DNA from 3 places in the Paenibacillus sp. 276b genome. Region 1 is predicted to be linked to each of the others. Evidence: predicted binding sites of a transcription regulator. Region 1 holds the regulator's gene; each other region holds the start of a gene.
What was found. The regulator CtsR, encoded in region 1, represses protease genes until heat stress. The targets are predictions, from matches to a motif close to ATGGTCAATAAAGGTCAAACA.
Positions count from the first base shown of each region.

Region 2: the regulator CtsR is predicted to act here: its motif matches at 2,092-2,112, upstream of clpP (ATP-dependent Clp endopeptidase proteolytic subunit ClpP).
Region 3: the regulator CtsR is predicted to act here: its motif matches at 1,420-1,440, upstream of clpP (ATP-dependent Clp endopeptidase proteolytic subunit ClpP).

Region 1 is NZ_FNRR01000014.1:405-3,690, reverse strand. Features, by position in the region: gene BLV50_RS31505 (protein-arginine kinase McsB) at 1-420, opposite strand, end outside; gene BLV50_RS31500 (protein-arginine kinase activator protein McsA) at 449-973, opposite strand; gene BLV50_RS31495 (CtsR family transcriptional regulator) at 1,004-1,465, opposite strand; gene eis (GNAT family N-acetyltransferase) at 1,938-3,113, opposite strand.
Region 2 is NZ_FNRR01000006.1:46,854-50,139, forward strand. Features, by position in the region: gene clpX (ATP-dependent protease ATP-binding subunit ClpX) at 46-1,299, opposite strand; gene clpP (ATP-dependent Clp endopeptidase proteolytic subunit ClpP) at 1,312-1,902, opposite strand; gene tig (trigger factor) at 2,280-3,286, opposite strand, start outside.
Region 3 is NZ_FNRR01000010.1:157,370-160,655, reverse strand. Features, by position in the region: gene BLV50_RS30015 (stalk domain-containing protein) at 1-449, shown strand, start outside; gene clpP (ATP-dependent Clp endopeptidase proteolytic subunit ClpP) at 734-1,330, opposite strand; tRNA gene BLV50_RS30005 (tRNA-Arg) at 1,509-1,583, opposite strand; gene BLV50_RS30000 (sugar-binding transcriptional regulator) at 2,067-3,092, shown strand; gene gap (type I glyceraldehyde-3-phosphate dehydrogenase) at 3,201-3,286, shown strand, end outside.

The DNA.
Region 1 (3,286 bases):
CCAGGCTTCTTTCACCTGGGACCCCGGATAGAGGCACTGGATACGAAGATGATCCTCTTCATTAATCATAATACTGACAGATTCATCCTCACTGAGAATAACAGCACCATTTCTGGATTCGTTCGCAAGACTGGGACTGATCAAATGCTTCTCCACCAGCACCCGTTTGTCAAGGTCATCGATATCAATCAGATCCAGGGTATGAAAATCTCCAAAAGCATGAACGTCATCGTATTGAAGTACTTCGCTCAGCTTATTCAGCACTTCTTCCGATTGCTCATTGGAAGCCAGCATCGGAAACGGATAATGCTGCAGGTTGCGTGCGATCCGGACTCGGCTGCTAATGACGATTTCGGAATCAGCCGCATCACTACGCATCCAGTCGCTGAGCGCCTTCTCTGTAAAACGCAGATTAGGCATTACGCATCCCTCCTACTCATCACAAACTTTACTCCTGAGCTATTTCTTTTTCAAGTTCCCTGATCTGATCACGAATTTGAGCGGCTTCTTCAAACTCCTCTTGCGTTATGCTCTCCTGAAGATCCCGTTTCAGATCAGCAATCTGTCTTTTGACCTTGATGCGACCACCAGCCCGTGCAGGCACTTTACCCACGTGGGAAGTGCTACCGTGAACCCGTTTAAATAGTGGGTCCAAACGACTGTCAAAATATTTATAACAAGAACTACAGCCAAAGCGGCCGATTTTGCTAAACTGTGAATAGGTCATGCCGCATTCTTCACAACGAAGGGATTGCGCAGGTGTTGCTCCCGCACTGCCATTCTTGCCTGAGGGTTCAAAATCAAGCAACCCGGACAATAAGTTATGAATGGAAAATCCGTTGGATGTTCCGGGAATCATTTCCCCTTTTTCACGAGCACATGACTCACAAATATGGAATTCCGTCTTCTCTCCGTTCACGATCTTCGTGAAATGGAGTGTTGCCGGACGGTTGTTGCATTCTTGGCACAGCACAATGATGTACCCCCTTGATCCCGATAGTTTTCATTTACCGAGCAAAGATATTAACATCGCCTTTAACATTCTGGCACGAATTTGATCCCGGTAAGGAAGTTTGACCAATATAATCTCTCTCGATACAGCTGCCCGCATCAACCCGGCTTCCCTTTTGCTTAAGAAACGTGCTTCTTCCAGTTGGTAGATCAGACCTTCGGCAGCTGTCTGCCCGATCTCATCTCCAATACTATGGTGCAAATGGTTATGCAGAGCCGAGTGAGCCGGCAATTCAATCCGCTGTATGCGAACATAACCGCCGCCGCCACGTTTACTCTCTACAAGGTAACCTTTTTCGAGTGTAAATCGGGTGCTGATGACATAATTGATCTGGGAAGGCACACATGAAAATTGATCAGCCAGATCATTACGTTGAATTTCGACCAATCCTTCGGGACTTTCATGCAAAATACTCTTCAGATATTGTTCGATAATATCAGAGATATTACGCATCCACTCATCCTCCACTGTCTGAAACGTTAAGTCAATAAGGACCCACACGCCCCTACAGAGTACACCTTCTCAACCCATTTAACCAATCAAGGAAACAGCGAAACTGATCTTCAACGGTCTTTAACAGGAGAGCGAAGGACGCTCGAAGGTCCTTTAATATTGCTTTTATCCGCTGATGTGTACTACCTTCAATATGGCTCCCACCACCGGATTGCAGAAAGAAAGCTACGTAAGTATTTAACCTTTAGTTGACTTTGACTTTCTTTGACTTTATATACATTATAGCATATTTTGTGGTTTTGCCAAGAGGGAGCACTATTCATTTTTTACGATTTTACACGAAATATTCGGCTGACACAAAAAAACCTCTCCAAAATAGCTGGAGAAGTCCATTTGTCTCACACTAGCATCGTAATGCTATACAAGTTAAGTCTATGAAATTGATCCTAAAATACTCGTTACTCTATGAGGATCAGAAAAAATCAAGTAAATACGTTTCCCGTTCAGGAATCGCTTGCTCCAAAGCCTTAATCGCTCCATTCGGTCCTTCAATTCTACCTATTTGAGCCATCTCTGCGGGCCTACGATACCCCATCAGCATTGCGGTGAGCGCCTGTATGTCTACTTTAACAGTCTGATCTTTAGCTGCCGACTCAGATGTTTTCCATATCGAAGCTGTACCATTCATCGCCACATTCAACTGCCATACCCCTTCATTCCATGGTGCATGGGCATCCTCTACCTGGAGATTAATCTGTACTGGTGAGTCTGGGCTCGCAAAAGGATACTGTGAAATAAATTGTTCTACACTCACAATACGTGCCATGAAGAAAGGTACAATTTCCTGCTGAATCCGCGGATTATCTAATTGAAAAGCAAGCATATCACTGGCTGGTGCCTGTAAAGTGACTTCCTCAATCATGGAATCATGGTTGGCAATAAAGGTCCACAAACCTTGTCTTGTCTCTTCATTCAGATAAATGATCTCTTTAATGGTAAACTTTCTTTCCTTAACCTCATATAAAACATAGCCTTTTGCTTTACCAGCTTCATCATAATATACAGCCTTCTGGCTGGCGCCATTAGATAGAACTGAATTCTCCCATCTCGCATCATCCCGAATCAAGGTTCCGTTATAGCGTTCAGCGTACGCACTGTATACTTCCTTTAATATACTGAGTCCCGGATCGCCACGGCGAATTGTTCCAGGGGTTGCCTTTTTCGCAGGCAGATGAGCTGTAGGCACTTTATATCGTTTAAACTCAACATACGTCTCCCATCCATATCTCCGATAAAATGCAAAAGAAAACGGATGCAAAAACGATATACTTTGTTTGTTACGGTTCATTTCCTCCAGCGCATGCTTCAACAGCCCAGCTACCCAGCCTTTACGTCTATATTCTGGCCATGTCGCTACTCCCGCAATACCGCCCATCTCGAACGATCTCCCATGAATATAGGTTTGAAAAGGAATAATATGAAGTTTGGCACCCAATTGTCCTTCCTCAAATACACCCCATATATCCTGTGAATCAAATTGACTCCGTCTCTTCTCCGTTTGCTCTTCACTCATTACCACTTGAAAAGCATACTCGGAGAGTGCCATAGCTGGCTCAAAATCATCTACGGTTAATTTCTGAATTTCCATGTCGTCCTGCACCCCGTTCTCTAAGTTATGATATCTTTCAAATCATGGCCTGATACGTGATGTATGTATCCATTTATGAGTGTGTCAGAGGAACGGGACAAAGTCAAACAAGAGATGCGCGGGCATCTCTCGGGGATAACGATCTATATTAAAAAACACAAATAAAAACCACC
Region 2 (3,286 bases), on a different contig from region 1:
TGACAAGTCTATATTTCAGTGTTGAAACGGAATATTCGCCTTTAGTTAGGCACTTTCTTCCTGCTTGTCGTCCTTGGATTGGCTCAGTTCAGGCACGACTCTCTTCTCAACGACCTCTTCGGTAATGACACAGTTCGTAACATCATCACGGGAAGGCACTTCGTACATAATCTCAAGCATAATGCCCTCGATGATTGCACGTAGTCCACGTGCACCCGTGTTACGTTTAATGGCTTCCTTCGCAATCGCCAGCAATGCTCCTGGTTCGAACACCAGATTCACATTATCCAGCTCAAGCAGTTTTTGGTACTGTTTCGTAAGCGCATTTTTTGGCTCGGAAAGAATCCGTACCAATGTGTCTTCGTCCAGCGGCTCCAAAGTGGAGATAACTGGCAAACGGCCTACAAACTCCGGAATCAGACCGAATTTCAACAAGTCTTCCGGCAATACCATACCCAGATATTCACCTGGTTTAAGATCTTTTTGTTCCGCAACGGTATTAAAGCCGATGACTTTTTTACCGATCCGGCGTTTAATCATTTGCTCGAGACCATCAAAGGCACCGCCACAAATGAACAAGATGTTGGTGGTATCAATCTGGATGAATTCCTGATGTGGATGCTTACGACCACCTTGTGGAGGTACAGAAGCCACAGTTCCTTCCAGGATTTTCAAGAGCGCTTGTTGAACACCTTCACCCGATACATCACGTGTAATGGATGGGTTCTCGGATTTACGCGCTACTTTATCAATTTCATCGATATAAATAATGCCGCGCTCTGCTTTTTCCACATCATAATCAGCAGCTTGAATCAGCTTGAGCAGAATGTTCTCTACATCTTCGCCGACATAACCTGCTTCCGTCAATGAAGTTGCATCAGCAATAGCAAAAGGAACATTAAGGATTTTGGCCATCGTTTGCGCAAGCAACGTTTTACCAGAACCCGTAGGTCCTAACAGCAAAATATTACTTTTTTGCAATTCAACATCCTCAATCTTACTTTGTGTGTTGATCCGTTTATAGTGATTGTAAACCGCTACAGACAAAGATTTCTTCGCCTGATCCTGACCAATGACGTACTGGTCAAGAATGTCGCGGATTTCTTTCGGTTTTGGAATATCTTTGAGGTCCAGTTCTTCGTCATGACCGAGCTCTTCCTCTACGATTTCAGTGCACAGTTCGATACATTCATCACAAATGTAAACGCCCGGTCCAGCGACCAGCTTGCGCACCTGTTCCTGAGATTTACCGCAAAAAGAGCATTTCAACTGCCCTTTCTCATCGTTAAATTTAAACATGAAACCACCCCTTTAGGAATTGATCGGTCTGCTGAGCACCTGGTCAATAATGCCGTACGTTTTGGCTTCTTCAGCACTCATGAAAAAGTCACGGTCTGTGTCCCGCTCGATTTTCTCAAGGGGTTGACCTGTACGATCGACGTATATTTGATTCAGTTTCTGACGTGTTTTAATAATCCATTCTGCGTGAATTTTGATATCCGCAGCCTGTCCTTGAACGCCGCCAAGCGGCTGATGAATCATCACTTCGCTGTTAGTCAGCGCATATCGTTTGCCAGGAGCTCCGGCTGTCAGCAATAACGAGCCCATGCTTGCTGCCATACCTACGCAAATGGTCGATACATCCGGCTTGATATATTGCATCGTATCGTATATACCCATCCCTGCGGTGACAGAACCACCAGGTGAATTAATGTACAAACTTATATCCTTCTCAGGATCGTCGGCTGCCAAAAACAAAAGCTGCGCTATGACAAGATTGGCTACATCGTCATCAATCGCACTGGTTAAAAAGATAATGCGATCCTTCAGCAAACGCGAATATATATCGTAAGACCGCTCGCCTCGATTGGTTTGTTCAACAACCATTGGCACCAGACTCATGAGACCAACCTCTTTTCTACATGTAATTAGACATAGGCTACCTGTAAAGCAAACCCAAATTCATTCTAACACGTTCCTGTGACAATGTCATTTTTCACAAGTGGTGTAAAGACGGAGTAAGTTTACTTTTTTGCCTGATCATATTTAACCATGTTTTCTATGTATGTGCAAATCGGAGCAATCCTATGCCGTTTCACCTTTTTTTTATTTGCAGGAGAACCATAGGACCTTGAATATGCATAACCAATGCCACAACGAAATCCATCCATATTATTACTGAATCCTCTATAAAATGGATGCCATAATTTAAAAATAAGGCACGCAATGATTCACGTGCCTTATCGTTTATTCAGCTGTTCATTACGTAACAGCTTGTCTTATTTTTCGTCAGCTTCTGCAGCAACTTCTTCAGCTGGAGCTTCAACAGCTTCAACGACTTTGCTGTTCTCAACGAGAACATCGATCGTTTTACGCAGTTTCACTTCATCACGAAGGCTGTCCAGGGAACCATTACCCTCGAGAATGCCACGAATCTCTTCAGCAGGACGCTTGTAAGACTCAGCCATTTTTTCGAGTTCTTGGTTAACTTCTTCGTCAGACACTTCGATGTTTTCCGCTTTGCCAACGGCTTCAAGAACCAAGTTGTTGCGAACACGTTTGGAAGCATCTTCCTGCATTTGTCCTCTCAGGTCAGCTTGTGTTTGACCAGAGAAGCTCAGGAACATTTCCAGGTTCATACCTTGGTTGCGCAGACGGTTGTCGAAATCACGCATCATGTTTTGTACTTCGCTCTCAACCATTGCAGAAGGAATATCCACTTCAGCATTTTCAGCCACTTTTTCTACAACAGCATTTTCTTGAGCTGCTTTGGCTTCATCTGCTTTGCGGGATTCCAATTGCGTTTTCAGATCAGCTTTGTACTCTTCAAGCGTATCAAATTCGCTAACATCTTTTGCAAACTCGTCATCCAGTTCAGGAAGTTGTTTACGTTTGATTTCATGTACTTTCACTTTAAATACCGCTTTTTTGCCAGCCAGTTCAGCTGCATGGTAGCTCTCAGGGAAAGTTACTTCAACGTCTTTGAAGTCGCCTGTGGAAAGACCCACAACCTGCTCTTCAAATCCTGGGATGAATGTGTTGGAACCAAGTTCCAGGGAATACCCCTCAGCTTGTCCACCTTCGAACGGTACACCATCAACGGAACCGTCAAAGTCGATTACAGCAACGTCGCCGTTTTGTGCGGAACCTTCGTCGATAACAACGAGTTCTGCGTGACGTTGTTGAAGACGCTCGAGCTCTTCAGTCACTTCTACATCCGTTACTTCATGTTTGGCTACAGCAACTTCAACGCCTTTGTAGTCACCCAGTGTAACTTCAGGTTTAA
Region 3 (3,286 bases), on a different contig from region 1:
TTGGTGACGCAGCAGCGAACCGTCCATATGCATTTGAGAGTTCTTATGTCGTGACATACAACGAAAATGGTGTGCTTGGACTCATTACGCAAAGTTATCAGGACTATGCAGGTGCACATGGCATGACGTTCCGTTCAGGTCACACCTTTGCTCTGGATTCCGGCAAGGAATTGAGTCTGGATGATGTAATTCAAAATAACAAAACTGTGCGTCAGACAGTAAGCAAAAAAGTTGGAGATCAGCTTAAAGCTAGCGGTGGTTACCTTGAAGGCTATAAAGGTCTGAATAAAGATCAGGATTTCTATGTAACACCAACAGGTGTAGTTGTATTCTTCCAGTTGTATGAGTATACAGCTTATGCGGAAGGCTTCCCAGAATTCCCGTTCACATACAAAGAGTTGCTTCCTAAAGGCACAGAGCCGTTCAGTGGCTTAACAGCAAACAAGTAAAGTATTAGAATTTCATTTCGTTGAAATGATGGCTAATAGCGTATGCGTAGCTCGGTTCGTAAATGTAACTTTAGTATTAGTCTTGGGCTTATTGCAAACGTAACGCTAAGAGAGTTAAAGTGAATCAATTAAATATTTATCATGCACTTTTAAATTATCTTCAAAAAAAGGACGCCCTCGTCATATTGACGAGAGCGTCCTTTTTTCATATAGCCCACTCAACTGGGCGTTGCCGTTTGAGTGGGCTATATGGTATATCCGTTTAATTGGCGATTCGCCTCGGCTTAGATGCCTTGGGAACCTACGTTTTCAATAACTTTATCGATGATACCGTAATCGGCAGCTTCAGCAGCGCTCATAAAGTAGTCACGATCTGTATCTTTCTCAATACGCTCCAGCGGTTGGCCTGAGCGCTCAGCGATGATGCGGTTCAACGTATCACGCATTTTCAGGATGCGGCGGGCACGAATTTCGATGTCCGAAGCTTGACCTTGCGCACCACCAAGTGGTTGGTGAATCATGATTTCGCTGTTAGGCAATGCAAAACGTTTACCTTTGGCACCTGCATTCAACAGGAATGCACCCATCGAAGCCGCCATACCTACACAGATGGTAGATACATCCGGTTTGATGAATTGCATAGTATCGTAAATCGCCATACCGGCTGTAATGGAGCCGCCGGGGCTATTGATGTATAAGTGAATGTCTTTCTCCGGATCTTCCGCAGTAAGGAACAACATCTGTGCCATGATGGAATTCGCCACAACGTCATTTACATCACTGCCAAGGAAGATGATACGATCCTTCAGCAATCTGGAATAGATGTCATAGGCGCGCTCACCGCGGTTGCTCTGTTCAACGACCATTGGAATATAACTCACGTGAAAAACCTCCTCAGAAATGTAAATGTTAATTGGTGTTATATATAAACTGTTACCGTATTACCCACATCATAAACAATTCCAAACAAAAAGTCAAAGAAAGTCAAACTAAGTTTGAAAAAAAAAGAAACCTATTCGGTTTCATTGGTTAAGAGTGTTATGAGCTACTAATTAAGAATGGCGCGCCCGCCAAGAATCGAACTTGGATCTCAGGCTTCGGAGGCCTACGTCATATCCATTGGACCACGGGCGCACATTGATTATTGCTGCAAACATAGTTGCATAAAAGCAGTTTTGTAATAGAAGCTTCAAATATGTGACAGCAATAATGATTATAGCTCATGAGTAATTTAATTGCAAGCTGATGTTCGCTGTTTTGGTTTGGAATACCCTGAAATTGATCATGATGAAAATAAGTGGATAAAGAGCGCAAATAGGTAAATGCTAAAAGAGGTTTTGGACATGCCATATGAAAAACCATAGCAAGCAATATGTAGATGAGAATTTTACTTTGCTTCTATATATGGTGTCGAACAGGTTGTTCTCGATCATAGTAGATTGACATTGTGAAAATAGGCGCGTACAAACGCCTGAAACGTGTCGATTTAACGCTTCGAAACACTTGCATGTCACGTCAGTTTTAGGTAGAATAGACGTGGGACTTAAAAAGTTAACCCGGGACGTTTTGGGGCCATGAAAGAAAGCTTGGAACGAGAAGCTTGCGGGAGTGGAAAGCATGCGAACGATTTTAGAAGTGCAAAAGCAGCTTCTGCCTGATCTCATGGATGTCTTGAAGAAGAGGTATACGATTCTGCACCAGATCATGTTATCGGATGTGATCGGACGAAGAACGTTAGCTAATTCCATGCAGATGACCGAGCGGGTTCTGAGGGCTGAGACCGATTTGTTAAAGGCTCAGGGACTTATTGAAATTGACAGTGCAGGCATGAAGATCAGTGAGGCAGGGCATGAATTGCTGCAGCAGTTGGAACCCGTCGCCAAAGAGCTGTTCGGATTATCCGAACTGGAAGAGCGCATCAAGCAAGCCTACGGTCTGCAAAAGGTAGTTGTGGTTCCTGGTGATTCGGACATTTCTCCATTTGCCAAACGGGAACTGGGTAGAGCCGGAGCGAAGGCTCTGGGTAATATTATGACTGATAACGATGTTGTCGCCGTAACTGGCGGTTCAACAACGGCTGGAGTCGCAGAGCAACTGACTCCGCCAACATCGCTGAAAGGTGTCTGGTTTGTACCGGCACGCGGTGGGCTGGGAGAAAGCCTTGAAATTCAGGCCAATACGATTGCATCCACGATGGCAAAACGGGTAGGGGCCCAATACAAACTCCTGCATGTACCGGATTTGCTTAGTGATCATGCTTACGAATCACTAATCCAGGACCCAAGTGTTCAGGAGATTCTGCAGCTGATTCGAAAATCGCGGATCGTCATTCATGGAATCGGTGATGCCGTAGAGATGGCACGGCGCCGTAAACTTGCGACAGAGATCATAGATGAACTTCAGGCGCAAGGGGCCGTATCTGAATCCTTCGGTTATTACTTTAATGATCAGGGTGAGGTGGTACACACCATGCTTACGCTGGGCATGCGACTCCAGGATATTGAACGAACCGATGTCGTGATCGGAATTGCAGGTGGCAAAAGCAAAGCTGCTGCTATTCACTCCGTGCTGCGATTTGGCCAGGAAGATATTCTGATTATTGACGAGGCTGCTGCCGAAGTCATCGTTGCCGAAATGGAATAAGAGTTTACTTTTCACCACAACCATTGTTGTCTTGACGGACTTCACGGTCTGTCTTGAATATATAAGTTTCATAAAAAAAATTAATCAAAACTTGGGAGGAACTTACTCATGATTAAAGTAGGTATTAACGGTTTTGGACGTATTGGACGCTTGGCATTCCGCCGTATTCAAAATGTAGAGGGCATTGAAGTAGT